DNA from 2 places in the Shewanella glacialimarina genome. Region 1 is predicted to be linked to the other one. Evidence: riboswitches for the same ligand, from Rfam matches in the RefSeq annotation. Region 1 holds a riboswitch; the other holds the start of a gene.
The links. A riboswitch is a leader RNA that binds a small molecule or an ion and turns the genes downstream of it on or off. The one in region 1 is predicted to bind thiamine pyrophosphate.
Positions count from the first base shown of each region.

Region 2: it holds a riboswitch for thiamine pyrophosphate, as region 1 does, so the genes downstream of both, FJ709_RS06780 (TonB-dependent receptor) here and thiC (phosphomethylpyrimidine synthase ThiC) in region 1, are expected to answer to the same signal.

Region 1 is NZ_CP041216.1:1,932,254-1,947,585, forward strand. Features, by position in the region: gene katG (catalase/peroxidase HPI) at 1-1,984, shown strand, start outside; gene FJ709_RS08340 (YkgJ family cysteine cluster protein) at 2,215-2,568, shown strand; gene FJ709_RS08345 (acyl-CoA thioesterase) at 2,665-3,150, opposite strand; gene FJ709_RS08350 (DUF2897 family protein) at 3,324-3,581, opposite strand; gene kdsB (8-amino-3,8-dideoxy-manno-octulosonate cytidylyltransferase KdsB) at 3,602-4,339, opposite strand; gene kdnB (3-deoxy-alpha-D-manno-octulosonate 8-oxidase KdnB) at 4,411-5,481, opposite strand; gene kdnA (8-amino-3,8-dideoxy-alpha-D-manno-octulosonate transaminase KdnA) at 5,557-6,741, opposite strand; TPP riboswitch at 6,944-7,044, shown strand; gene thiC (phosphomethylpyrimidine synthase ThiC) at 7,233-9,230, shown strand; gene FJ709_RS08375 (bifunctional hydroxymethylpyrimidine kinase/phosphomethylpyrimidine kinase) at 9,230-11,260, shown strand; gene FJ709_RS08380 (HesA/MoeB/ThiF family protein) at 11,257-12,072, shown strand; gene thiS (sulfur carrier protein ThiS) at 12,167-12,370, shown strand; gene FJ709_RS08390 (thiazole synthase) at 12,372-13,148, shown strand; gene thiH (2-iminoacetate synthase ThiH) at 13,148-14,260, shown strand; gene FJ709_RS08400 (chemotaxis protein) at 14,344-14,625, shown strand; gene FJ709_RS08405 (putative metalloprotease CJM1_0395 family protein) at 14,699-15,332, shown strand, end outside.
Region 2 is NZ_CP041216.1:1,560,592-1,575,923, forward strand. Features, by position in the region: gene nirB (nitrite reductase large subunit NirB) at 1-1,994, shown strand, start outside; gene nirD (nitrite reductase small subunit NirD) at 1,991-2,326, shown strand; gene FJ709_RS06740 (NarK family nitrate/nitrite MFS transporter) at 2,328-3,794, shown strand; gene FJ709_RS06745 (bifunctional protein-serine/threonine kinase/phosphatase) at 4,046-5,797, shown strand; gene FJ709_RS06750 (LuxR C-terminal-related transcriptional regulator) at 6,058-6,690, shown strand; gene FJ709_RS06755 (M61 family metallopeptidase) at 6,821-8,584, opposite strand; gene hinT (purine nucleoside phosphoramidase) at 8,760-9,113, shown strand; gene FJ709_RS06765 (PaaI family thioesterase) at 9,113-9,625, shown strand; gene FJ709_RS06770 (PaaI family thioesterase) at 9,618-10,106, shown strand; gene FJ709_RS06775 (YcfL family protein) at 10,129-10,524, shown strand; TPP riboswitch at 10,666-10,790, shown strand; gene FJ709_RS06780 (TonB-dependent receptor) at 10,850-13,051, shown strand; gene FJ709_RS06785 (hypothetical protein) at 13,166-13,426, shown strand; gene pnuC (nicotinamide riboside transporter PnuC) at 13,432-14,100, shown strand; gene FJ709_RS06795 (phosphotransferase) at 14,093-15,139, shown strand; gene FJ709_RS06800 (HvfX family Cu-binding RiPP maturation protein) at 15,329-15,332, shown strand, end outside.

The sequences.
Region 1 (15,332 bases):
TGAGTCTCTTAAAAAAGATCTTCACTTACTCATGACTGACAGCCAATTATGGTGGCCAGCGGATTGGGGCCATTACGGTGGACTAATGATCCGTATGACTTGGCACGCTGCAGGAACATACCGAATTGCCGATGGTCGAGGCGGAGCCAGTACGGGAAATCAACGTTTTGCCCCAATAAATTCATGGCCAGATAACGGTAACTTGGATAAAGCACGCCGTCTACTTTGGCCGATCAAGAAAAAATACGGTAATAAGCTAAGTTGGGCCGATTTAATTGCCTATGCAGGCACAATAGCTTATGAATCTATGGGATTGAAAACATTTGGTTTTGCGTTTGGTCGTCAAGACGTTTGGCATCCAGAGAAAGATATCTACTGGGGCGCTGAAAAAGAGTGGTTAGCACCTTCTGATAACGCGAATAGCCGATACTCAGGAGACCGTGAGTTAGCCAATCCGTTAGCTGCTGTGATGATGGGGCTTATTTATGTTAACCCTGAGGGCGTAGACGGCAATCCTGATCCACTTAAAACAGCTAAAGATGTGCGTGAAACCTTTGCCCGCATGGCAATGAATGATGAAGAAACCGTAGCACTAACTGCTGGCGGTCATACTGTAGGTAAAGCCCATGGTAATGGCGATGCCTCGTTATTAGGCGCTGAGCCTGAAGGTGCTGAAATTGAAGACCAAGGCTTTGGCTGGTTAAATAAAACCAAACGCGGCATAGGCCGTGATACTGTCACCAGCGGTATAGAAGGTGCATGGACAACTCATCCAACCCAATGGGATAATGGCTATTTTGACATGCTACTCAATTATGATTGGCAGCTTAAGAAAAGCCCCGCAGGCGCCTGGCAGTGGGAACCTGTAGACATAAAAGACGAGCACAAACCTGCTGACGTTGAAGATGCATCGATTAAATGTAATCCAATTATGACAGATGCCGATATGGCCATGAAAATGGATCCTGAGTATCGTAAAATCACCGAACGATTTGCCAAAGACCCTGCATATTTCTCTGATGTGTTTGCTAGAGCCTGGTTTAAATTAACCCACCGTGATTTAGGGCCTAAAGCTCGCTACATTGGCCCTGATGTGCCAGAAGAGACCTTAATTTGGCAAGATCCTGTACCAGCAGGTAAAACTGACTACAATATTCAGGCGATTAAAGACAAGATTGCCGCCAGTAATTTAACGATCAGCGAAATGGTCGCCACAGCATGGGACAGTGCGCGAACCTTTAGGTCATCTGATCTTCGTGGTGGTGCTAATGGTGCTCGCATTTGTTTAGCACCACAAAATGAATGGCAGGGTAATGAGCCTGCACGCTTATCTAAAGTGATAGCGGTATTGCAGCCAATAGCAAAACAAAGCGGTGCAAGCTTGGCTGATGTTATTGTTTTGGCTGGTAATGTCGGTATTGAAAAGGCGGCTAAGCTTGCAGGTAGTGATGTATCAGTACCATTCACGCCAGGTCGGGGTGATGCTACAGCTGAAATGACCGATACTGAGTCATTTGATGTGCTAGAGCCCATTCACGATGCTTATCGTAACTGGCTTAAAAACGATTATGCCGTGAGCGCGGAAGAGTTAATGCTAGACCGTACTCAATTGATGGGGCTAAACGCCCACGAAATGACAGTATTAGTTGGCGGCATGCGGGTACTTGGTACTAACCATGATAATACCAAACACGGAGTATTTACTGAGCAAGAGGGCGCGTTAACTAACGACTTCTTTGTCAATTTAACTGATATGAATTATTCCTGGAAACCGGCAGGCAAAAATCTGTATCAAATATGTGAGCGAGATAGCGGCAAAGTCAAATGGACTGCAACACGGGTTGATCTGGTATTCGGATCTAACTCGATTCTTCGAGGTTATGCAGAAGTGTATGCTCAAGATGACAACAAACAAAAGTTTGTTGACGACTTTATCGCCGCGTGGTCTAAAGTCATGAATGCAGACCGTTTTGATATAGCGTAAACATAAATAGCTGCTTAGATTGCAAATCTAAAGGCAATATTTGAATGTAAACCATTGTGTTGCGCATTAAGGTGCGCGGCACAGTGGTTTTTTTATATACTGTTTACGGTCAATGAATCATTTAACCTCACACTTGATCATCAGCTTGAAGCTCACCAGAACCAAGATCAACTTCTAATGTGGTATGTATGCCACTATAATAACGACAAATTATAGAATATTAGGCCGTTATGAATAATAACCGAGAGATAGTTGACCATTTACGCGATCGTATTCCGACGTTTGAATGTAAACCAGGTTGCCACGATTGCTGCGGGCCTGTCACCACCTCCTCAGAAGAAATGTCACGTTTACCAGTGAAATCAGATGCTGAGCATGACGCGGCATTAAATGAGTTTAACTGCGTACATTTAGGGCCAAATGGTTGTACGGTTTACGATGAAAGACCATTAATATGCCGGTTATTTGGTACTACACCTAATATGCCATGCCCAAATAGCTGTCGTCCCCAAGAGATGATTGATATTAAAGTTGAAAATCAAATTCATCATTTCATCAAAAATACCCGCCAGGTATTAGTGTAAATGTGATGTGGTTGGAAAATAGCTGACGTTAACTTGACCGACATCCTTGTGGTCATTGATAAAGTTGATGTTTCTATTATTGGAGTGCTATGTGCGTTAGCCTAATGGCCAAACCTTGGTAGGATTGCGTTGTTCATCCACTGCAACAAAAGTAAATACACCTCTAATCGCATGTTCGCGATGGTCGTCATACATATTTTCGACGAAAATATTCACTTCAACTTTAAGCGAGGTATTACCCACATGAATAACCCTAGCGACTAATTCGGCTAAACTGCCTGCTGGAATGGCTTTTTTAAAATCAATTCTGTCGGAGCTAACAGTAACTAAAGACTTTCTGCAAAAACGAGTCGCAGCAATGAAAGCGGTTTCGTCCATCCATGCTAATGCATCGCCACCAAATAAAGTGTTGTGATGATTGGTGTTAGACGGAAAAATAGCTTTAATGACGCGAGCTTCAGATTGGTCAATGCGGGTGAGCATTTCGTCTGACATTAGGTTTGCTTTAGGTGAATTTGTTGTCGTTGTTGTACTTGATTTATGGGTTGTGTTTGAGCTGGTATCAGTGGCGGTAAGGGGCATATTACTCCTAAGGATTATGCGAAACTAAGGTTGAATACTGAATTTTTAGAGGGTATTAACCTAATTTAAAAACAATTACTCAAAATCATTTAAGGCTTCATTTCATTAAAATGAGAAGCCTTAAATGTGAGTAACAACATTGGTTTTAAAGATTTAACAACAGCCAGTGAGCATTAATCTGCTTTTGTTGATGGGTTATCTTTTTTGCTTGTATCAGTACTATTTATACCAGCATTATCGCCTGTATTGTCATTCTGATGTTCATCGGCATTTTTATCTGCGCTTTCACCTGGAGCAATGCTTTTATCTTTGTGATCACCTAAATGTGGCATTTTAAATTTAGCGCTGTACTTTAATACGGCTAAATTACTGGCAATCACACCAAGTACTAACCCAATGATGATCCACACTTCAAAACCTGATAAATCCATAATGATGCTCCAAGGTTTAGTTAATCAACCGCTAAGCGTAATTCACATTTACGAATATCATCAGGGGTATCAACTTCTGGTGAATCGAATGCGCTAATCGCGATTTTTATTTTATAGCCGTATTCTAATGCACGCAGTTGCTCTAATTTTTCTAGGTCTTCTAACTTACCTAGTGGTAATTGGGCAAAGGCATTAACAAAACGACGGGTGTAAGCATAAACACCTAAGTGTTTGTAGACAGGGTAGTCGTTAGTGTCACGGCCAAACGGAATGCGTGCGCGTGAGAAATACAATGCGTTGAAGTCATTATCGAACACCATTTTAACGTGCATTGGGTCGTCTAATTCTTTCTTATCGGTGATTTCAAACCCTAAGGTCGCCATTTCAAATTCACCAGGATGGCGTTCAAATAAGCTAATGATTTGTTCAATCGAAATAGGGTCAATTAAGGGTTGATCGCCCTGTAGGTTAATCACTAAATCATCATCGGCTAAGCCTAACTGGCTGATAGCATCATTAATACGGTCTGTACCCGATGCGGCATCAGCGCTAGTCATAACCACTTTACCACCAAAACCTTCAACGGCATCTTTAATGCGGACATCATCAGTAGCAACGTAAATATTGTCTAATCCTCTGGCTAATGAGGCACGTTCGTAAACGTGTTGGATCATCGGTTTACCATTAATCGGCGCTAATGGCTTTCCAGGAAAACGGCTTGAACCATAACGAGCTGGAATTAATAGAGTAACATTCATTAATAAAAACCTATTTTAATGGTAAACAAAAGGGCTCATCTGAGCCCTTATGACAAAATGACTTAGACGTATTATATACGACGGAACAGCTTAGTCAGCATTTCATCGGTAACTTTTTCTTCCCAGCCTTTACCGTAAACATTGTCCCATAATGGGCCCATGCTCTTAGTGACAGCAACCATCTTAGCAATAGTCTCGTCTGGTAAGTCTTTACAGATGTTTTTCGGTAATGTGATGTTATGAATTTCCATCATTTTACGGAATTCTTTCACACCTTCTGGGTAAAACTCTTCAAGCACATCAAATGCTAAACAGTTACCAATACCGTGATGGTAGCCTAATACATAGCCTAAACCGTAAGATACAGCGTGACATGCACCCACCTGGCTATAAGCAATGCTCATTCCGCCCATGTAAGATGCCATCATTAGCTTGTCATCTTTTTCTGGATGATCGTCTAGGTAAACTTGGCGGCATAAATCCATCGATTTTTCAGCGAAGGCCTTAGCAAATTCGTTGAGGTATGTCCCTTGTAAAGACTCAACACAGTGAATGAAGCAATCCATACCAGTGTAGAACCATTGATCAGTTGGAACACCTGCGATTAACTCAGAATCCATAATGATTTGATCAAACACAGTGTAGTCAGAATTTAAGCCTAACTTACGCACAGGGCCACACAGTACCGCAGTACGTGATGCTTCAGCGCCGGTACCGGATACTGTAGGAATACCAATGTGGTGAATTGCAGGGTTTTTAATTAAATCCCAACCTTGGTATTCAGATGAGCTACCTGGGTTAGTCAGCATAAGCGATACCGCTTTGGCTAAATCCATTGTAGAGCCGCCGCCTAAACCAACAACACTGACTGGTTGTTTAGTGTTAAACGCTTTAACTTGTGTTGTTAATGCATCAACTTGCACCGTTGTTGGTTCGTCATCTACGTTAACGTAAATGACTAAGTCTTGGCTTTTGTTGGGAACTCGGCCTGCTAATGGTTTTTCTTGATGTACGTCGTCAACCAGAAATACCACAAAATCATCGGCTTCTTTGCGCTCTTGCTCTAATACCACGTCCAATTGCAGGAAGGAGCCACGACCAAAAATCATTTTTGGTACACATTTAAAATTTTTAAAACTCATTACAACACTCTCCAGTTGAGATATTTACTGTAAAAAGTACTATCACCTCAAATGAGGTGATAGAAGATAAGTTATTTAAGCAAAAGCACGTTTGATGTTTTCAATACGCTCTGCAATTTGCTCATCTGTCCAAGACAGTTTAATTAACATCGAAATCGTACGGCTCATAATGGCATCTGATTTTGGTGTTTTAATTTGTGTATAGTCAGGGCGGTCAGCAATTAACATAATTGGTAACGCAGCAGGGGCTTTAAGCTCCTGAATATGTTTCCAATTTTTGAGGTAATGCCAGTTGTTGATATACCAGTAAAAACAACCATCGACCTTGTTTGCCGCAAGTTTCTTGTTTATCTCAATTGTGCGCTCTTCTGTTGGTAAGAAGAAGCTTAAGAAACCTGCTGAGTCACCTTCTGGATCAGGTAGTTCACGGAAAGTCACTTCTGGAATTTGTGCCATCGCATCTTTAATGGTCTTTTTGTTTTTACGTTGAATCGCAATAATTTTGTCTAGCTTACGTAACTGGGCTAAACCCATCGCGGCGTTCATTTCAGATATACGGAAGTTCAATCCCATTATTGGGTGACCTTCAGCGCCCCGGTCACTGCCAACGTGGTCATGGCCATGATCAGAGAACATATGGCTGTGGTTGTAGATATCTGAATTGTTAGTGACAATAGCGCCACCTTCACCACAAGTGATGGTTTTAACTGAGTCAAAAGAGTAACAACCGACATCACCGATAGTGCCTAGTGCTTGACCTTTGTAACTTGCACCTATGGCCTGGCAAGCATCTTCAAGAATAATCAAGTTGTGCTTCTTACAGACGGCTTTGATTTCATCCATTTTTGCCATAGAGCCACACATTTGCACTAGATTTACTGCTTTGGTGCGTGGGGTAATAACGGCCTCAATGCCTTCTGGCGATAAACACAAGGTTTCATCAATTTCAGCAAAAATGGGGATGGCACCAGCCATAAATACCGCTTCTACAGAAGCCACAAAAGTAAACGGCGGTACAATAACTTCATCACCTGCGCCAACACCCGCAGCAGCCATAGCCGTTTGAAGTGCAGCAGTACCACTTGATACAAGATGAGCGTGCTGAACGTTCATCTTCTCACAGAGTAATTGCTCCATGTCGCGAGTTTTCCAGCGATCATTTCGCATATGGTCAAAGTTGTAACGGAAGGTAAAACCGTTCTCCATTACGTCAGCGACTTCCTGCTTTTCTTCTGGACCGAATAATTCAAAACCTGGCATGGAAATTATCTCCTAAAATTCTACGCATCTTTGCGTTTACATAAACCCGCTAATTATAACTAGGTTAGTGGGGAGACTGCGACAGTTATTGAAAAATAATTCATTTTTCTTTATTGCTTAGCTTAGGAGGTTAAATAACATCTTGAAAATATATGCAGGTATTACATCTTGTTATTAAGGCTTATTTCTGATTATACTGCTGCACATCTTGTCGGAGTGCCTTTAAAGGCTGAGACCGTTAATTCGGGATCCGTTGAACCTGATCAGGCTAAAACCTGCGTAGGTAACAAGCATAATAATCTTGTGTGATTATTCATGCGTAAAACTTAAGTGGTTTTACCATATCCACTTAGTTTTACCCGTGTTTACCTCTTTGATTATTGACAGCAATTGAATTTGACCATTATTTGAATTGGGTCAATGACATTGCTCGCTCTCAACACATTTTCCTCCAGACAAGCAACTTTCTCTCATTTTATTCGAGGTTGCTCATGTCAAATTTAACTCGTCGCGAAACCCGTGCTAGCGCACAAGCTTTTATTGATAACTTAAAACCATTACAACACCCCAATTCTGAAAAAATTTATCTGCAAGGTAGCCGCGCTGATTTACACGTAGCCATGCGCCAAATTCATCAAACCGATACCATCTTGGGTGGTGATGACACCAATCCCCTTACAGAGCAAAATCCTCCGTTAAAGGTTTACGATTGTGCTGGTGCGTATTCTGATCCCAATGCTGAAATTAATGTGCGCTTGGGTTTAGCCAAGCTTCGTCAAACTTGGATTGAAGAGCGTGACGATACCGAAGCACTTGATGGTGCTAGCTCTCATTTTACCCAACAACGTTTAGCTGACGATGGTTTGGACCATCTACGCTTTGATGCGCTAGTGCCACCGCGCCGCGCTAAAGTGGGTAAGCGAGTGACGCAAATGCATTATGCTCGCCAAGGAATTATTACCCCAGAAATGGAATACATTGCCATTCGCGAGAATATGGCAAGGCAAGAGGTTAGCGATCCTGTGCTAACAAAAAAAGCTAAGGGTGAAGCTTTTGGTGCTGTGATTGGTGAGTTAATCACTCCTGAATTTGTCCGCAGTGAAGTGGCAAGAGGACGCGCTATTATTCCGCTTAATATTAATCATCCAGAGTCAGAGCCTATGATTATTGGGCGTAACTTTTTGGTTAAAGTGAACGCCAATATTGGTAACTCAGCGGTGACATCATCGATTGAAGAAGAAGTTGAGAAGTTGGTGTGGTCGACACGTTGGGGCGCTGACACGGTAATGGATTTATCGACTGGCAGATATATTCACGAAACCCGCGAATGGATAATTCGTAATTCACCTGTTCCTATTGGCACAGTCCCTATTTATCAAGCGCTAGAGAAAGTAAACGGCGTGGCAGAAGATCTTAATTGGGAAGTATTTAGAGATACCTTGATTGAACAAGCCGAGCAGGGCGTAGATTACTTTACCATTCATGCTGGCGTGTTATTACGCTATGTCCCTATGACGGCAAAACGCTTAACCGGCATGGTGTCTCGTGGTGGGTCGATAATGGCAAAATGGTGTTTAAGTCATCATAAAGAAAGCTTTTTGTATGAGCACTTTCGAGATATTTGTGAGATTTGTGCCGCCTATGATGTGTCCTTGTCACTCGGTGATGGTATGCGTCCAGGCTCGATTGCCGATGCCAATGATGAGGCGCAATTTGCCGAATTAGAAACCTTAGGCGAGCTGGTTAAAATTGCCTGGGAATATGATGTACAAACCATTATTGAAGGCCCTGGCCATGTGCCAATGCAGTTGATTAAAATCAATATGGAAAAACAACTAGAACTTTGTGATGAGGCGCCATTTTATACCTTAGGGCCACAAACAACGGACATTGCACCGGGTTATGATCATTTTACCTCTGGCATAGGTGCGGCCATGATGGCCTGGTATGGCGTCGCTATGCTGTGTTATGTCACACCCAAGGAGCATTTAGGTTTACCGAATAAAGAAGATGTCAAACAAGGGCTAATTGCTTACAAGATAGCAGCGCATGCAGCTGATGTCGCCAAAGGACATCCTGGGGCACAGGTACGTGATAACGCATTATCAAAGGCCCGTTTTGAATTTCGCTGGGAAGATCAATACAACCTAGGGCTTGATCCTGACACAGCCAGAGCCTATCACGATGAGTCATTGCCGCAGGAGTCGGCCAAAGTCGCCCATTTTTGCTCCATGTGTGGGCCTAAATTTTGCTCGATGAAAATTACTCAAGACGTGCGTGAATATGCCGCCAACCTTGAAAAACAAGCGCTGCAAAATGTTGAAGTGATTTCGCCGGCTGATTATCAGTCTTATCAAGCACAAGGTGATCTGCTGCCTAGTCAGTCAAAAGACACAATAGCTGCAAAAATGGCACAAAAGTCAGCGGAATTTAAAGCGACAGGCTCAAATCTGTATCATCAAAAATCGGTGGCAGAGGTTGCTGAGTAATGGCGCCAGTAATTCAATCTGTCCAATCAGCAGTTAAAAAGTCAGCAGGGCTTAAGCCGATAGTGTGGACTATTGCAGGATCAGACAGTGGTGGCGGAGCCGGTATTCAAGCCGACTTAGCCACTATTGCTGACTTGCAATGCCATGGTTGCAGTGTCATCACCACGCTTACAGCCCAAAACTCAGTACAGGTGAGTTTAGTTGAGGCTGTGTCAGAAAAAATGTTACTGGCACAGCTCAATACGTTAGTCACCGACATGCCGCCTAAAGCGATTAAAATCGGTTTGCTTGCCAATCAGCATCAGCTTAATCAGCTGGCTAATTGGTTGCGAAATTTTAGCACTAGTACTAATAACGAGCTCGATGGTAGGGCAAGCATAGCGGTTATCCTTGACCCTGTAATGGTCGCAAGCAGTGGTGATAAGCTTAACCAGCACAGGCTAGATTTTAGTCCATTTAAAGGAGTGATTAATATGATCACCCCAAACCAGATGGAGTTAATCAGCCTTGTTGAAGCGATAAACACTAACGTGACAGATGATAGTGGCGGTCAGCATAAGTTAACTGATACTCAAAATATGACGCTTGATTGCATGGTTAATATGGCCAAGCGGGTGAGTGATTATTTTGAGTGTGCTGTTGTCGCCAAAGGTGGCGATGCGCCATGGCAAACTGATAAAGCCCATGATGTCTATATTTGCCATCATGTTGAAGGTGGCAGCGCCGAGCATAATAACAGCGTGTTTATATTAAGCTCAGATCGCGTGGATACGGTTAACAACCATGGCAGTGGCTGCACCTTGTCATCTGCAATGGCCAGTTTTATCGCACAGGATTTTGTGCAGCACGATGCCATAGTATTAGCTAAAGCCTATGTCACTAACGGTCTTAAACACAGTATTAAGCTTGGTCAAGGGCCTGGATGTTTAGCCAGAACCGGTTGGCCAACATCGCTTGAGTTAATGCCACATATTTTACAGTTAGCTGTAGATGTTAAAGCTACCGATACAGCGCCAAAGGAGGTTGCTTTAGCGGTAAAACCATCCCTTGGAATTGATCAACAAGTTAATAACTCGCTATTAAGAACAGCTACTATTAATTTCACAAAACTGTCGACACCACTAGGTATTTATCCTGTGGTGTCATCGGTAGATATGTTAGAGAAGCTATTGAAAGCGGGCTGTAAAACAGTGCAACTGCGGATTAAGCAAGATGTGGAAGATATGCAAGTAGTGTCCTATGACAAGGTGCACAGTTTTGTTGATGAACAGCACAAAGCGATGTGGTTAGCAAAATACGGTTCAGGGCAGTTAAGTTCAGAACCGAAAGCCTCAGCGCCTATTGCCGCTAAATACCTTTTAGATCAACACCAGTCAGAACAACAGCAGTTAGAACAACAGCAGTTAGAACAACAAATACAACGTGCTATTCAGCTCGGTCGAGACTTTAATGCCCAATTGTTTATTAATGACCACTGGCAACTTGCACTTAAGCACGGTGCATTTGGGGTACATTTAGGTCAAGAAGATGCCTTAGTTGCAGATTTATCGGCCCTTGCAGCAAATAATATCGCGCTTGGGTTATCTAGCCATAGTTACTTTGAAATACTACTCGCGACTCAGTTAAAACTATCCTATATCGCCCTAGGGCATATATTCGCCACCACAACTAAACAGATGCCATCCAAGCCACAGGGGTTAACAAAACTAGCCTGTTATGTGTCGTTACTAAATGGTCATTATCCCACCGTTGCTATTGGGGGAATTGATGGTGATTGCTTAAAAGAGGTTGCCGAAACTGGTGTAGATGATGTTGCAGTGGTGCGGGCAATAACTCAGGCCAAAGATGCGGCTGTTGCCTATAAAAACTTGAGTCAGCAATGGCAACAGTTAACCGAGTCGTCATTTCAAACAGAACCAACACAGCAAACGGGATCTAGTTCTCAAACTAGATCGACTCCGCCTAATCGACAAACCCAATACCAAGATAGTGATATTACCGCTAGCCAAACGCATTTGGAGGGCATATGAAAACTAGCTTAAATGATCATGAATACATTCAGTACTCCAAACAAATGCTACTAACTGATGTGTCAGAAAAAGGCCAGTTAGCTTTGATGAATGCCACCGCTATTATCGTCGGCGTTGGAGGTTTAGGGCAGCTGGTGGCGCAATACTTAGCCGCATCTGGGGTGAGTATAATTCATCTTATTGATGGTGATGATGTCGAGTTGTCTAACCTGCCTCGGCAAATATTGTTTAATGCTAATGATATAGGGAGTAATAAAGCCAGTATTGCTATGAAAAAATTACATCAAAGGAATGTGGTTTGTGATTTAAGCGCCCATCAGGTGTTTATTAATCCTGGTAACTATCAGGCATTATTTGACAGCCTTGTACCCAAATCTTCATTAGCTAGCGGCCTTTCATCAGCCGTATTGTTTGATTGCTGCGACAATTTTACTACCCGGCAATTAGTTAATCGGATCGCGATTGAATATAAAATGCCGCTGATAAGTGCATCAATTTCTGCTGATCAAGGCCAATGGTTCGTCTATTTACCTCAGTCAAATTCATCTGAGACGCAAGCATTAAGCATTAACTCTCACGGTTGTTATCACTGTGTTTATCCGTCCGACAGTATTTTAAGCCAAAATTGTAGCCAAGCAGGGGTGTTAGGCCCAGCAGTTGGGGTTATGGCATCGATGCAGGCGTTAGCAGGTATGAACCAGATGATTGGCCGGCCAATAGAGTACGGGGTCTTACATCGTTTTGATGCTAAAAGGCTGTCTTGGTCAAAAGCCAAAATGAATATTGATAAGCATTGCCATGTTTGCCAGTAACGTATCTGTCAGTGATGGCAAAAGTGGATGACCTAAATGATGAGCAAGGTTGTTGAACACTAACAGTAACAAACACAATAGTTAAGGTGCAGTGATGATTGAAATCAACATCAATGGAGAACTACAGCGTCTTCAGCCCAATACCTCATTAGCCCAAGTGCTAGTGCTAAAACAGATAGAGCCTAGAAGTGTCGCGCTGGTGGTTAATCAGCAAATCATTCCACGCAGCGAGTGGCATCAATATCAATGCCAAGCTAATGATCAACTTGAATTTTTTTCCGCCGTAGCGGGAGGGTAATATGTTAACGATAGCCGATCATCAATTTGAATCCCGCTTATTCACTGGTACAGGTAAGTTTGCTAATTCGGCCACTATGTTGGCCTCTATCGAAGCGTCAAAGTCACAGTTAGTGACGCTAGCGATGAAGCGAATCGATTTTAAAAACGGCTTAGATGATTTACTGAGTCCGTTACAGCAATTAGGGGTAAAACTACTGCCTAATACCGCAGGGGCCAGAAATGCTAAAGAAGCCATTTTTGCCGCCGAACTAGCCTTTGAAATGTTAGGCACTAAATGGATTAAGCTAGAAATTCATCCTGATCCAAAATACTTAATGCCCGATCCAATAGAGACATTAATCGCTGCCCAAACGCTATGTGAGAGAGGCTTTATTGTATTGCCCTATATCCATGCTGATCCTGTGTTATGTCGTCGTTTAGAAGAAGTTGGCTGCGCTGCAGTTATGCCACTGGGAAGCCCTATTGGCAGTAATCAAGGCTTAGCCACCGAAGCTTTTTTAAAAATAATTATTGAGCAATCAAGCGTGCCAGTGATTGTTGATGCCGGTATCGGTGCACCTTCACAGGCATGCCGTGCAATGGAGATGGGAGCTGATGCTGTGTTAGTCAATACTGCCATTGCCAGCAGCGCTAATCCTGTTTTAATGGCCGATTGTTTTAAAAAAGCAGTCCAAAGTGGTCGACAAGCTTATCAAGCAGGCCTGGGTGTAGTTAGTGCTAATGCCCATAATACCAGTCCGTTAACGGGGTTTTTAACCTCGAGTATGGTGGGCTAATGCGCTACTCAGAAACATTTAGCCAGCTCAACATTGATGATTTATCAATGAAGCTGTATGCCAGTTCAGCTGCTGATGTTGAGCGAGCATTGCAACATGCTAGTGGCAATCTAAACAGTTTAATGGCGCTGTTATCGCCTGCTGCACAGCCGTATATTGAGCAAATGGCACAGGAGTCGGCTCGTTTAACTCGACAGCGTTTTGGGGCTAACTTAGGGTTGTACTTACCCTTATATTTGTCAAATTTGTGCGCCAATGAATGTGATTACTGTGGTTTTACCATGAGTAATAAAATCAAACGTAAAACCTTAAATGATGATGAGATTTTAGCTGAAGTGGACATCATTAAATCCCGTGGATTTGACTCTGTTTTGTTAGTTTCCGGTGAACATGAAACTAAAGTTGGTATTGAATATTTTGCTCATGTTTTACCACAAATAAAGCAACATTTTAGTTATGTGGCAATGGAAGTACAGCCGCTTGAAACAGATGAATACCGTCGTCTCGTTTCCCAAGGGTTAGATGCTGTAATGGTTTATCAAGAAACCTATCGGGCGCACACTTATGCAAAACATCATACCCGCGGTAAAAAACAAGATTTTAATTATCGTCTCGATACTCCTGACAGGGTCGCTAAGTCTGGGGTGGATAAAATCGGATTAGGGGTGCTGTTAGGGTTAGATGACTGGCGTATAGATGCGTTATTAATGGGGTATCATCTTGATTATCTTGAGCGACAATATTGGCGAACCCGCTACAGTATTTCACTGCCAAGGTTACGGCCATGCACCGGCGGAATTGAACCTAAAGTCGTGTTAACCGATATAGGCTTAGTGCAAATGATTTGTGCATTTAGACTGTTTAATCATCAGCTTGATATTAGTTTGTCTACCCGTGAAACCCCTGAATTTAGAGATAACATATTGCCACTTGGGATCACCAATATCAGTGCGGGCAGTTCAACCCAACCAGGGGGTTATCAGCAGCCAAATAGTCAGTTGGATCAGTTTGAAATAAGCGACCAGCGCAATGTTGGACAGGTGATAGCAGCCATGCAACAAAAGGGCTTTAATCCAGTGTTTAAAGATTGGGAAAATAGCTGGATAAAATGATAATCGAAACGGTTAAATACTGTACATTTTAGCCAGTATGAGCGATACTGAGTTAAGTTTTATTGGTTATCAGAGGACGTATTATGCAAATTCAATCCGCGTATTCATCGGGCGTTCAAGGTTTACAAAATTCTCAACAAGGTCTGGCGCAGGCAACTACCGCAGTTGCAGCTCCCGATCCTAAGCCGACAGCACCTGCGGCTCAACAGGATACGGTAACATTAAGTAGCCAAGCTGTTGAACAGTCAGATAAAACCAGTGCATTAGTCTCTGCCGTTGAATCAGAACAGCAAGGCGAAGCTTCAGTTAAAGTGATAGAAGCCGCTACCGAAACGGTTGGCAGCATTATCAATATTGAGGCCTAATGAGTTAAGTGAGCGGTGAGCGTTTAATGAATCTTTAGCGCCACAGCACCACTTATCTCACTTGTGATGAAAAATGGACATTCGTCAATCAAGCTTACCAAGCAATAATTTTCAACCTGCGACGAGTCAATCTAAGCAGGTTGACGTTGTTTCTGCTTCAAACCTAGCTTCAGCAAATTTAGCTTCAATAAGTTCGGTATCAACCATTCCGTCTTCAAGTGCGGCTTCAAGCACAAGTTTAGCGGCCAATGTGGCACTTACAACAGCTAAGCCAATTGCTAAATCAACCGTTACCCCAACGGCAGCAGCTGTTAGCCAAAATGTATCGCCTGTGGTATCTCCCGCTGCCGTCAAAACAGCAAGTTTTGCTACTGTATCGCCGATCAACACCAGTAGCGCTGCAGCTAATCAAAACCCGAGTGTTACCCCAACTAACAGTCCCAGCACTATTTCATCTAATGGGTTTAATTTGCGCACTGGTGCAAGTCATATTGCGGCTATTAATCCTGCACAAATAGCTAAACCTGAAGTGAGTCAAACAAGTGCTGTTAGTGTTGATGCAATACAAGCAGTCAATATTTTTGCCACAGCAGAACCTAGCGAAACAGAGCCTAGTGAAACAGAACCGACTAATACCAAAACCGATTATCAGCAGTTGTTTCAACAGCAAACACAAACCGAGCCTAATGTAGACGTTGAAAAAGAGC
Region 2 (15,332 bases), 370 kb from region 1:
CTAAAGCGACTACGGCAATTATTGATGGTGAAACCGCGTTGCATCGGATGACATTCAGTGATGAGTCATATTTAGAAGCGGATATGATCGTGTTTTCTGCCGGTATTCGTCCACAGGATGCATTGGCTAGAGTGTCCAACATTAACATTGGTGAGCGTGGCGGCATTGAAATTGACGATTACTGCTTAACCTCGGCGCCTGATGTTTATGCTATTGGTGAGTGCGCTTTATGGCAACAAAAAATATTTGGCTTAGTCGCGCCGGGGTATCAAATGGCCCGTGTTGCGGCATCTCATATCGCCGCATCGGTATCTATTTTAGAACCTAAAAATAAAGCTGCTAGCTTTACCGGCGCCGATATGAGCACCAAACTAAAATTGCTGGGTGTAGATGTTGCCGCAATTGGCGCTAGTCGTGGTTTTGATAATGCACAGTTTGTCGAGCTATCTGATAATCAAGCGGGTATTTACAAAAAACTCTGGTTAGATGAAACCGGCAAATTTTTAAAGGGCGCCGTGCTGGTGGGCGATAATAGCGACTACAGCCGTTTATTAGAGGCTTATTTATCGCAGGATGAAATTATCGGCTCAGCGGTTGAGTTGTTATTAGCGGGCGCAGAATCTGAAGCAGATTTAAAAGACACTTCAATAGTGTGTTCATGCCATCAGGTGACCAAAGGCGATATTGTCGATGCAGTGAAAGCCGGCAATCATAAAATGGCTGAAATCAAATCATGTACTCGCGCCGCATCGGGTTGTGGTGGCTGTGCACCTATGGTGCAAAAAATTATTGACCAAACATTACAAGCGCAAGGGCTAGATTTTAATGCCGGAATTTGTGCTCATTTTGATCATGACCGTCAAGCCTTGTATCACCTTTGTCAGGTAGAAGGCATTAATGATTTTGAGACATTAATGACCTTGCATGGCAAACCTTCACCCCAAGGTCACACCTATGGATGTGATATTTGTAAGCCGGCAGCAGCATCCATTTTTGCCAGTTTACAAAATCAATATGTACTAAACCAAGACAATAGCCATGTGCAATTACAAGACACTAATGATGCTTTTCTTGGCAACCTGCAAAAAAATGGCACTTACTCTATTGTGCCGCGCATTGCCGGAGGAGAAATTACCCCTGCCAAACTTATCGCTATGGGGCAAATCGCTCAAGATTATGACTTATATACCAAGATAACCGGCGGCCAACGTATCGATATGTTCGGTGCGCAGTTGTCACAATTACCCGAAATTTGGCAAAAACTGATTGATGCAGGTTTTGAAACCGGTCATGCGTACGGCAAATCTTTGCGCACGGTTAAATCTTGCGTTGGCAACACATGGTGTCGTTACGGCGTGCAAGACGCGATTGGCTTAGCGATTGATTTAGAAAATCGCTACAAAGGCTTACGCAGTCCTCATAAATTAAAATTTGCGGTATCAGGTTGTACCCGTGAATGTGCTGAAGCACAAAGTAAAGACATTGGTGTAATAGCAACTGACAAGGGTTGGAATTTATATGTTGCCGGTAATGGCGGTATGCGCCCGCGACATGGTGATTTATTTGCAACCGATTTAAGCACTGCAGAGCTATACCAATATATCGATCGAGTGTTGATGTTCTACGTTAAAACCGCCGATAAATTACAACGTACTTCAACGTGGATGGACTCGTTAGAAGGTGGTTTAGGCTACTTAAAGTCGGTGGTTATTGATGATGCACTCGGTCTTAATACTGAGCTTGAAAAACAAATGGACAGCATTGTCGCCTCTTACCAATGTGAGTGGAAAACCAGTCTTGAACAGCCATCATTCCTGAGCCGCTTCAATGAGTTTGTTAACCCGGCAGATGCCCCTAAAGCGGACACTTCAGCCTATCAACGCATACGTGAACAGCGTTTTCCAGCCATTAAAGATGCAGGGGCAGGCACTATCGCTATTCGCGACATTACTGACGAACAAATAAACAATACTGTTGAGGAGGTTGTAGCATGAGTTGGATAAATATTTGTGATGAAACCAGTCTGCCCCAAGGTTCTGGGGTCGCTGCATGGGTAGCCGGTAATGCGGTTGCCATTTTTAACCTAGGTAAAGATGGCTTATTCGCATTAGACAATATTGACCCTGCATCAGGCGTGAGTCTGCTGGCTAGAGGATTGATTTGCGAAATGGAAGGTGAACTCTGCGTGGCCTCGCCGCTTTATAAGCAGCATTACAACCTGGTGACAGGGGTTTGCTTTGAAGATGCAAATTTGGTGGCCAGTCCATTTGAAGTCAAAACCGAGCAGGGCAAAGTATTTGTTCTCGCCAAAGTATCAGGAGTTTAATATGAGCGCAGAAAAATTTAACCTATTTTCATTTACGGGCAAAATGAAAGTATTGCACTTGAGCTGGATGGCCTTCTTTATCACCTTTGTAGTGTGGTTTAACGCCGCGCCTTTAGTGAGCGTGATAGCGGATAGTTTGGGCTTAACGAAAGATCAAATCAAAACCCTATTAATTTTGAATGTGGCGTTAACTATTCCGGCGCGGATTATTATCGGCATGGTGACTGATAAATATGGTCCAAAGTTAACCTATTCAGCGTTATTAGCCATTTGTTCTATTCCGTGTTTTATGTTCGCGGTAGCAGATACTTTTGAGCAGCTAGCCTTAGCGCGCTTTTTAATCGGCTTTATCGGTGCAGGCTTTGTGATTGGTATTAGGGTAGTAAGTGAGTGGTTTCCCGCTAAAGAGCTGGGCACCGCTGAAGGCATATATGGCGGCTGGGGTAATTTTGGTTCAGCCGCGGCGGCCTTTACATTACCAGCTGTTGCGTTAGCTTTTGGTGGTGAAAATGGCTGGCGTTATGCTATCGCCTTTACCGGGTTAATGAGTTTGGCATTCTCTTTTGTGTATTATTTTAATATCACCGATACACCTAAAGGGTCAACGTATTTTAAACCCAAAAAAGGCGGCGGCTTAGAAGTCACCAGCAAAGGGGATTTTGTGTTATTGATTATCATGAAAATCCCTATGTATGCCACGCTTGCTTTACTGGGGTGGAAGTTATCTCCAGCAGGCGTCAGCATGTTTACCCAAGACATCACTAACCTCATTTATGGCGCATTAGTTGTAATATTTATTATTGACTATTACCAGACCTATCAAGTCAATAAGCATATTTTTAGCAGCGAAGTGCCAGAATTTGAACGTTATGAGTTCAAGCAAGTGGCGGTGCTGAATGTGTTGTACTTCACCACATTTGGCTCAGAGCTTGCGGTAGTGTCTATGTTGCCATTATTTTTTGCTGAAACCTTTGGTTTAGGTATGGCGCAAGCGGGTATGGTAGCGTCAAGTTATGCCTTTATGAACTTAATGTCTCGCCCAGGTGGCGGTTGGTTAAGTGATAAGTTTGGCCGTAAAGTCACCTTACTGATTTTAACTGCAGGACTAGCGATTGGATATTTCTCGGTGGCGCAAATTGATTCAAGCTGGAATTTGCCTGTGGCGGTAGTGGTGGTGATGGTTTGCTCGTTCTTTGTTCAGGGTGGTGAAGGTGCAGTGTTTGCCGCAGTGCCATTAATTAAGCGGCGTTTAACCGGACAAATTGCCGGGATGACAGGGGCTTATGGTAATGTCGGTGCAGTGTTTTTCTTAACCGTTTACTCTATGGTATCGACACAAATATTCTTTTATGTGATAGGCGTGAGTGCCATATTTGGCTTTATCACCTTACTATTTATGAGTGAGCCTAAGGGGCATATTGCCGAGGTGAATGAGCAAGGTGAAGTCACTTTAATCAGTGTTAGCTAATTGCCAAAAGTGTAGCGTGATTAACTCGCCGTAAGTCTATTTAAGATTAACGGCGAGTTTTGTGTTGAGATTTTATAATGCTTGGCTTTAAATAAGGTGCAGGGTAAGACGATATGATCAAACAAAGCGCTGAACAAACAAAGCAGCAGGCGTTAGTGTCGCCATTAGAAGTATTGGCAACATTAGAAACATCAGCAACATCAGCAACATCAGCAACAGCAAGCAATCAAGTGGCAGATAACACTGTGTTGATGTGTTCCGATACCGAGCAACTTCATATCCATGTAGGTCAAGCGTCAGACAAAGGGATTAAAGCGGCTAATGAAGATGCAATTGGCATTCGTATTCCCTCGGGATTAATGCTGACCACTAAAGGTATTGTCACGGTTATTAGTGATGGCGTAAGCACCGCAGAAGGCGGCGCACAGGCATCAGCCATCAGTGTCAGTAATTTTATTAGCGATTATTATTCCACACCTGACACCTGGAGTGTGCAAACCTCAAGTAATAAAGTGCTAACAGCATTAAACCGTTGGTTATATGGGTTAGGGCAAGATTATCGAGATGCTCGCCGAGGTTTTGTTTGCACTTTTTCTGCACTGGTTTTTAAATCGTGTACCGCCCATATGCTGCATGTCGGAGATTCTCGAGTGTATCGATTGCGAGCCGGTGAGCTAGTTAAACTTAGTCGCGATCACAGCACCAGCGTCAGTGATACACAGCATTATTTGACTCGAGCACTAGGGATGGACGTTAAGTTAGAGGTCGACTATAAAGCCATTTCGTTACAGGTTGGGGATGTGTTTTTACTGACCACAGACGGCATTCATGATGTACTCACTGACTATGAAATTAGCCAATACCTAAATAAACATATTAGCCTGCACCCGCAATTATTAGATGAACAATGTGAGCAGTTTTGTCTCCAGTTAATGGCAAAAGCACTCAGTGCTGGAAGCAAAGATAATGTCAGTGCGCAGCTGTTGTACATCGACCGTTTGCCCAATCAAGAAATCGATGACGTTTATCAACGGCTGGCCAGCAAACCTTTTCCACCGCCAATGGATATAGGGATGAAACTTGATGGATATCAAGTGACCCATATTATCCATCAGTCGCAACGCAGCCAGGTTTATCGGGTAATAAATAGCGAGGGTAAAGCTTTTTGCATGAAAACCCCTTCGGTTAATTACCTTGATGATGCCGCCTATATTGAGCGATTCATGTTAGAAAGCTGGGTGGGTAATCGCATCAATAATAACTATGTGGTTAAAATAGCCGAACAAAATAGACCCAAATCCGCACTGTACTATTTAACCGAATTTTTAGATGGTGTGAGTTTGTCACAGTGGTTAGTACAGCATAGAAAAGCCTCAGTAGAAGAGGTACTGCGGCTGGTTAAGCAGATGGAACTCGGCATCAGAGCTTTTCATCGACGTGAGACATTACACCAAGATTTAAAGCCAGATAATATCTTTATTACCCGCCAGAGTGGGGTAAAAATAATTGATTTTGGCTCATGCTTTATTAAAGGTATTGCTGAAATTAGCACGCCATTAGTGCGCGATAATATCTTGGGTACTGCAGATTACACAGCACCAGAAGTGATATTGGGTTATCAATCAGATGGCCGAGCAGACTTGTTTTCGTTAGCGGTAATCACCTTTGAAATGCTTGCCGGTGAATTGCCGTTTAAAGGTCAGCTATGCAAATGTCACAAGCGAAATGATTTTTTAAAACTAACTTATGTCAGTGTACATAAATTGAATCCTATGGTGCCAGAATGGATGGATTCGGTCCTCAAAAAAGCCATGAGTATTGAACCCAGCTTTAGACAAGCCGATACCTGTGAATTTATCCATCAACTACATACCCCTCAAATACATAAAATTACCAAAGCTAGGGTACCTTTTATCGAAAAAGATCCACTTAAGTTCTGGCAAATAGTATCAATTATGCTGTTTCTGTCATTACTTGCGTCTTTGTTTAGCAAATTTTTATAGTAATAAAGAGGGGTGAACCTATTTAAGTTAATGATAGCTCTAGCTGTTATTTGTTATTTTTTTAATCTTATTAATAGTTTACGATTTAGTTTGTTGGTTTTTTGATAGCGTTAGATGTTTAAATATAAACAAAAGTGACAACTCTACTCTTTTGGCTAATATTTAATGTAATACTAATTTGTTACTTTAGTGCTTTAGCGTTTCATCTAGACTGATGAAGCAGCACTGTATGTTAATCAGTTTACAAGGAGAGTTAAATAATGTTTAAAGTAGCCAACTGGATGCTGGTGTCTCGCTCGCATTTATTAATGGATTTATTGACAGTACGATGGCCACAAGAGTTTTTAGTTAAATTAACCTGTGCGCAGCCAGGTAACATGGCCGACTTTCTTGCGGTGCAGAAATGCAGTTTAGTTGTTTTTGATCTGTCGACAATAGATTTACAACAAACGTATCAATTACAGCGAGTGATTGAACGGGAGTTAGCTGAAACGAAAACCGTGTTTATCAATTTTCCTAAGCAAGTTGATGCAAGATTTTTAATAAACCCTAAGACCACATTAGGCGTTTTTTATACTGATGCAATGTTAACCACTCTAGGCAAAGGGCTTGAAAGTATTTTAAAAGGCCAAAGTGTTATTCCTGCTGATTTACGTGTTGATTCCGACAATCTAGACAATGAAAATGATATTGATAACCTCACCATTAGAGAGCGTGAAGTATTACAGGCATTATTATCTGGCAATACTAACCTTGATATCGCCAATAAACTATTTGTTAGTGAATCGACTATTAAGACTCATTTGTACCGCGCATTTAGAAAAATTGGGGTATCAAGCCGCGGTCAAGCAATTGCATGGGCTCAAACTCATGTTCATGAGGTGATGGTTTAGGGACCACTTGACTAATGACGGACTTAATTAGCTTAGAAGATATCGCACACAATACGATACCTTCTAGGGCTAAGCTTAAGCACTTTTTTTAATCAGTTCGCGCTAATATTTAAGCGCTAAGTTATTTTGTCTATTGAGATAACCAAAGTTTGACTAAATTTTTATCTTTAATCTTTAGCATCACTGTATCATTTACAGCAGCTTGAATTATTAAGTCACCTTGCATTAATTCATCGCGTCTAAACCAATGCAGTTTAATCGACTCATTAATAGGGTAGTGTTGCAGTTGTTGCTCAAATTGACCATTTACTTGTAAATTATCAGCGGCTATCAATAAGTCGCCAGCACTTAAACCTGCCTGATGAGCTGGACTATCCTGGGTGACGGCAAGTATTTTTAAGCCTAAGCTTTCTGCCTTAACGCGGGCACCAAATCCAATTTTGAAGCCCTTGGCTTTACTGCCGCCAGTATCACTGCTGCCTTCACTGCTTCGCAGGCTCATTTCAACGCCCACTTTAGCGAGTAAATCAGCTAACGGCAGATCATCTGTGTTATAGATAAAGCTGAAAAGGTCATCACAATTACGCTTTAATAATGATTCAACAATGCGTTGATGGCTTTTGTTATCGGTGCCTTTTTCGGTTAAACCGTACTCTTGCCATAAAATGCGCATCACATCGTCCAGGCTTATACTGCCCTGGGTTTCAAGTCTTAAGGTTAAGTCTAACAGTAACGCAAATAGCGCCCCTTTAGTGTAATAACTGACAATAGCATTGGCGGCATTTTCATCTTGTTTATAAAACTTTGTCCACGCATTAAAGCTTGATGAAGCTAAACTTTGTTTAAAGCGGCCTTGACCACGATAAACCCGAGTCATGGTTTCACTTAATAAGGTTAAATAGCTTTCTTGATCTATACAGCCACTGCGATAAGTGATTAAGTCATCAAAGTAAGAGGTAATACCTTCATAAGCCCATAATTGCTCAGTGTAGCTTTCTTGGGATAAATCAAACGGGGTAAACTTTGCCGGCTTGATGCGTTTTACATTCCAGCTATGGAAGTATTCATGACTGCAAAGGGATAAATAGGTGCGATAGCCTGTTTCGACTTCACCTTGTCCACTTTTAGGTAAATCATTGCGTGAACACATTAAGGCAGTAGAGGCTTTATGCTCCAAACCACCAAAGCCGTTATCTAATACTGTGGTCATAAACACATAGCGTTCAAACGGAGCAGGGGTGTCAAAAAAGTGAATTTGGTACTCGCAAATTGCTTTTAAGTCTTGCTTTAAGCGGGCCATATTCGCGCGATGCTTTCCACTTAACACGATATCGTGTGGTACGCCTGCAGCGACAAAAGTATCAATGGTTAAGTCGCCCATTTCAACCGGATGATCAATTAAGTCCTGGTAATTTTCAGCGGTAAACTCGCCAAAACCAAATTGTTCACCCGCTGCGCGTGTCATGCTGGTGGCCACTTTCCATTGGATTAAGTCATTTAATGCTGGTGGCGCTATCGTAACCTGTTGAGGGTGATGCTCTAATCCATTGGCAGCGAGAAAAACTGAGCTACCATTAAAAAAGCCATGATTAGTATCAAGGTGAGCTGTGCGCACCGATAAGTCCCAGGCATAAATTTGATAACGCAAGGTAATCGTGGTTGATTGATTATCCACTTGCCATGTTTGTTTATCGAGTTGCGTAAAGGCAATCGGCGCATCATTTTCATCAAAAAATTGAATGTCGATGATGTTCTTAGCAAAGTCACGGATCATATAACTGCCCGGTAACCAGGCAGGTAAGCTGAATATTTGATGCGGCTGAGCATTATTCAATGTGGCGGTTACGGCAAATAAATGGGCTTTGGGATCGATGGCATGAATGTGATGATGCATAAAAGGTCCAGTCGCTAGAAACGATAATAAACCCATGCTGCCAAAATTGCCGGGTTTACGCAAACGACTACAATGAAAAAGCATCATTAGCGGTTATATTTATTGAAAAATACTATAAACTTAAGCCTATCCACATTTTGTCATTCAACATGGCTATCGCAAAAAGGACAATCAAATGGCTGAAGAAACCATTTTTAGCAAAATTATTCGTCGTGAAATTCCTGCTGATATTCTTTATCAAGACGATTTGGTTACTGCATTTCGTGATATTTCACCGCAAGCACCGACGCATATTTTGATTATTCCTAACCATCTAATTGCGACTGCAAATGATGTTAAAGCATCGGACGAATTAGCCCTAGGTCGGATGATGACTGTCGCGGCCAAGCTTGCCGATGAAGCAGGCATTGCCGAAGATGGTTATCGGTTGATCATGAACTGCAATAAACATGGTGGCCAGGAAGTGTACCATATTCATCTGCATTTATTAGGTGGTAAGCCGCTTGGACCTATGTTGAGCCGCGGCTAATGAAAATTAATTCTGATTTTTTCCCGTTAACGGAAGTGGCAACCCGATTTGTTAATCAATTAGCCCAGTGTCGTCGATTAGGCTTGTCGGTTAAAGAAGCCAGCGAACACCATGTACTTATTGAACTACCTTACAGTCAAGATATTATCGGTTATCCAGATACCGGTGTTATTCATGGCGGCGTGATCACCACATTGATTGATACAACCTGCGGCACTGCGGTAGTGTGTGCAATTTTAAAAAAATATCAAACCTTAGAAATATCACCCACATTAGATCTACGTGTCGATTATATGAAACCGGCTGAGCCGCACAAAGCTGTGTATGCGTTTGCTGAATGTTATCGATTATCCTCTAGCGTAGCCTTTACCCGTGCAATCGCTTATCAGGACAGCATTGATGAGCCTATCGCCCATGCCGTTGGCACCTTTATGCGTATCAGTCCTGAAATGGTCGGCGAAGAGTTTCGCCAGGCATTAATGGGCAATTTACCGGAGGCCAAACATGACTGACTCTAAAACCTTAGCAACTCAAGGCGATACACCAGACACTTCAGCCTCACTGGATGTGAGAGATGTGGTAAAACGTGCGATTGAACTGAATGACTACAGTTATTTACTGGCTAAAGTACCGTATTCACAATTTATTGGTATGTCGGTAGAACGTTTTGGCGACGAAATGGTGTTTAAATTACCTGCTAAGGATGACAATATAGGCAACCCTATATTGCCCGCTATACACGGTGGTGTAATAGCAGGTTTTATGGAAATGTCGGCAATTGTGCAATTAATGGTGTTTATGCAAGCCAAGAAGGTGCCTAAAATTGTCGATTTCTCCATTGACTATTTACGCGCAGGTTTACACCAGGATACCTTTGCAGAATGTAAAATTACTCGCCAGGGACGTAGAGTGGCTAATGTGAGTATTAATTGCTGGCAAACCAATAGAAAGCAGTTAATTGCCACTGCTAGAGCACATTTTTTGATTGAATAAATGAAGAGGCTTTGCAATGAATATCAAAAAGTTAACGGGTTACTTCGTATTATCTGCAAGTTTATTGTTGTCAGCCTGTGCAAATCATACAGCGGGTATTTCAGTTAATTCCCAAGGCGAAGTACGAGTCGATAACAGTACTTTTGGCCGACAAGTGTCAGTGACTAATGTGAATGAGCGCCAGAGCGCAGATTTAATTCAAGCAGCGGCACAAATCAATAGTTTAGTGGCAACAGATTTACGCCTACAGTATAAATTCACCTGGTTTGATGCCACTGGTTTTACCATTGAAGATGAAGCCACTAGCTGGAAATCACTTAAGCTACACGGCAAACAACAAATGCAAGTTAATGCGGTTGCCCCTAATGCCACAGCCACTCGGTTTGAGGTGTATATTCGCCAGGCATTTTCAAATTAACCGATAACTTAGCTAAACCGCAGTTTAGCCTTTAAGATGAGTAAAAATCCACGTTTATCAAGCCAGCATTTGCTGGCTTTATTTTTAGTCAGAAAAAAGTATTAGTTTTGCCTGCTAGCGAGCTAAATTTAAGATATAATCCCCTCCGCCAAGGGGTGTTTTGCTGGTTAAATTTTATATTTAATTGGAAAACTGAGATATCAAATGATGAACCCTTAGAACCTGATCCGGCTAATACCGGCGTAGGAATGGGCCACTTCGATCTCATGGATGTGCACTTCTTTATCGCTACTTGCCGGATCTCAAACTTAATATTTGAGGTCCTATGCTTCCTGTAAAAAATATCTTCCCAGTAAAATCATCACTCGCATTAGCTGTTTTTACGGCACTTTATGCAACCAATGGTCTTGCAGCAACTGAATCTATTGAGCGTATCGCACCTGAATCTGAAAAGATGGAAGTGATTGTCGTAAATGCAGATTTCAGCAATATCAGTCTTGATAAAATGCCTTCAAGTGTCACGGTTATCGATGCCCAGCAATTAGAAGATGAAGGCGCGCAGCATTTTGAAGATGTATTAAACTCTATTGCTAACTTTAACTGGTCGGGTGGTAGCTCACGCCCAAAATACTTCCAAATACGCGGAATTGGCGAACAAGAGCAATATCAAGGCGCGCCCAACTCATCGGTTGGTTTTATTGTTGATGATATCGATTTGTCAGGTCTTGGCATGGTGTCAAGCATGTACGATATGCAACAGGTTGAAGTATTACGTGGTCCACAAGGCACACAATACGGCGCCAATGCATTAGCGGGTTTGATCTATCTTAAAAGTAATGACCCAACAGACACGTTTGAAAATGGCGCTAAAGTCAGTTTAGGTGATGATAATCTGCAAACTTTTTCAGGTTTTAGCTCTGGTCCTATCACGGATTCAGGAAAGCTACTTTATCGAGTGTCGCTTGAAAAGCATGATCAGAATGGTTATAGAAACAACAGCTATTTAGGCCGTGATGATACTAATCAACGTGATGAATTGACCACCCGAGCAAAATTACGTTGGTATGCCACCGATGATGTACAGGCAGACTTAACCTTGTTACACGCCAACTATAACAACGGTTATGATGCATGGACATTGGATAATAATGGTTTTGATACCCTAACGGATCAACCCGGTATTGATAATCAAAAAACCACTGGCGCAGGGCTAAAACTGTCGTTCACAGGGGCTAAATATTTTGAACTAACCTCATTAACCTCATTTGCACAAACTGATCATCAACATGGATACGACGGTGACTGGGCTAATCCTGCTTATTGGAGCAGTAAAACCTGTAATGAATATGATGATAACTGGAATGTCACAGGCTCAGCACCTTGTGTTTACGATTATACCTGGAACAAAAAGGGCGACCGTAACACTGTATCGCAGGAATTTCGCTTCACATCAAACCAGGCAAGCCGTATTTTTAATGACTCAACGGACTGGTTAGTTGGTTTGTACGCTATGAACCTTCAAGAAGACAATGACTTATATTCTGAATATAACACCTGGCCTGATGAAGTGTTGCAATCAAGCTATGATGCGACTAATTTCGCTGTATTTGCGCAACTTGATAGTCATTTAGGCGATGATTACATACTGTCTAGCGGATTACGCCTTGAGCGTCGTGAGAGTGAATACTCTGATACTAATAATGACAACTTCAAACCTTCTGAAGACATGTGGGGCGGCCATATAGCCTTGTCTAAAGCGCTTAATGTTGCACATAACGCTTATGCGAAAGTGGCTCGCGGCTACAAGGCGGGTGGTTTTAACATGACTCTACCTGCAGAGTTGGCTGATAAAAAACAATTCGATACTGAAATTTTATATAACTACGAATTAGGCGTTAAGTCTGTGTGGTTAGCGGGAGCAATTGATACTAACTTTGCGCTTTTCTTTATGGACAGAGAAGATCAACAAGTTGCAGCGTCATTACAAGATCCTGAAAATCCACAACGCTTTGTGTTATTCACTGAAAATGCAGGCAGCTCAAGTAACTACGGCGCCGAACTTGACTTGAATTGGTACGCGACTGAAAATCTGCAAATGTACGGTAGTTTTGGCTGGTTAGAAACAGAATATGGCGATTATAGCTACCAAGATAAAAATGGGACTATTGTTGATTTATCTGGACGCGAATTAGCTCACTCACCCAACTTTACTTACAGCGCTGGTGTGACTTATCTTGCTGACTCCGGTTGGTTTGCCAATATTAATACTAGTGGTAAAAGTGACTTCTATTATTCAGACAGCAATGACTCTCAATCTGACGCTTATAACATAGTCAATACTCGCCTAGGTTATGAAACACCAACCTGGTCGGCCTATTTGTGGGGTCGTAATGTGTTTGATGAAAACTATGGCGTGCGTGGATTCTACTTTGGTAACGAGCCCGATACAGATTGGGCTGATAAGCAATACATTCGTTACGGTGACCCACGTCAAATTGGCGTAACTTTCGACTATAAATTTATGTGATTTTTCGTGAAGCTCATTTGCATCATATGTTGATATTGGACGTTGTTAAATGAGCTCAACCATTGCGGCGGTTTGGTATTTCCAGGCGCCGCAAATACTATTTGAGGTGCAATAATGAAATTAACTGCAGAAATTAGCATGTATCCATTTAATGAAAATTACCTAGACCCTATTAAGTGGTTTATAGGCCGTGTTGACAGCTACAGCAATATTGAGCGAGTAACCAATGCTATGGCAACACAGATATGTGGAGAGTATGGTGATGTTATGTCGATGCTGGCGATTGAAATGCAAGCGGCACATGTTAAGTGGGGCAAGGCGGTATTTGTATGTAAGTTTATTGGTGGTGAACTTAATTTAGCCCACAGTGAGTAATGTTTATGTTTGAATTTAGCCAAACAATAAGCCAGGCCTTCAATGAAATGGGTGTCATGACCGCCTGGGAGGCCGTTGCAGTCATTTTAGCCGTGGTGTACCTGGCATTAGCCATGCGCACCAATATTTGGTGCTGGGCAGCGGCGTTTATCAGCACGGCAATTTATACGGTACTTTTCTGGAAAGTGTCTTTGTTAATGGAGTCAGTGCTTAATATTTATTATATGGCGATGGCTGTATACGGTTATTGGATGTGGATGCAACAGCCGAGTAATAGTCCAGAGCATGCTATTAATGACAGTGGTTCAGCCATTGTCAGTTGGTCGCTTAATACGCATTTCATGTTGATCACTGTGACATCAATAATATCAATTATTGTGGGTTATCTTATGGCAACCTACACCCAGGCATCATTTCCTTATTTAGATTCTGCCACTACCTGCTTTGCAGTAATGACGACTTTTTTAGTGGCCAAAAAGGTGCTTGAAAATTGGTTTTATTGGATTATTATCAATACGCTATCAATTTACTTGTACTTTAGTAAAGGCTTAATGCTGACAACCGCACTGTTTGTACTTTATGTCTTTATGGCTGTGGTGGGATACTTTATGTGGCGCAAAACATGGCTCGCAGAAACAGATTCAAATTCAGAGCCACTATCTCAAAATGGTTGAATTAGAAATATTGGTTGCTCAATCAGCGTTAAACTTACTTCCTAATGACGTGGTCAGCTTGCTGCTCAAGCTTGTACCTGCTAATCAACTGGAAAAACTGGCTAAGTATTGCATCAGCGTTGAACACTTGTCAGGGGGATTGAGTAACCAAAATTATCTGCTTAAATGCCAAATTGAACAGATGCAAAAATCACAAGTGTTAAGAGTGAATCAAGTTGATGCAGTATGGTGCTCTCGTCAAGATGAAGTCGCTAGCTGGCAACAAGCACAGCAGATAGCAATAGCACCTAAATTACACTTTTACAGTGATAATTATGAAATTTATCTCAGTGACTTTATTGTTGAAACTACACCTTGGAATAAGGCATATCACGAGTATGGTGTTAATACTCCTCGCCAGGGTGAGATACTCATAGGTAAATCAAACTCACAACCTGTAGTGCAACTTCTTGCTGTATTAAAAACGCTGTCAACCTTGCCTTTACCTAAAAAAAAGGTGAGTTTACTGCAACAATGGCACGAGTATCGGCAGCAGCTTATAGCCTCTTATCAGCAGGAAACCGCCGAATGGCAACACTATTTCAACCAACTCGACGACCAAAGCGACATGGTTAAGCAGTGGTTTAATGCATTAGAGGAATGTTTAATTGCACCGACTTTTTGCCACAGAGATTTAACCCCCTTTAACCTGCTATTGAACACTCACGGCTATCAAAATAAAGACTTAGCAAGATTAATGTGTATTGATTTTGAATATGCAGCCACCAGTCATCCTCTTTTTGATTTTGCGTCAATTTTGGCAACCCATAGTTTGTCAAAGCAACAAACTGATACTTTGTTACAAGCCTACTTTCAATGGCAAGCAGAAACAGCATCTCCTTCACTAAATAATAATGCCCCCAAATGCGTAGCATATGCGATAAATTGTTATTGGCTATTTTGTGCTATGTGGGCTTTATTGATGGCAAGAGATACCCGCCAAAACTCCTTCCCCTTGTATCATAGATACTTTTCATTAATTGATTTCAGCTATCCTTAAACCAAAATTTAGATAGTAACTAAATCAATATTCGTGGTGTGCATTGCCCAGCCGAGCTGAATTTGGTTTTAAATATCTCTGTGTTGAAATATTTTTGGCTTATACAGGGTCTTATTTAGCCATACCCATTTACATAATATTTCTGACATAGTTAAAGTAATAACAATGTTGTTTAATAAAGGAAGTTGGATGC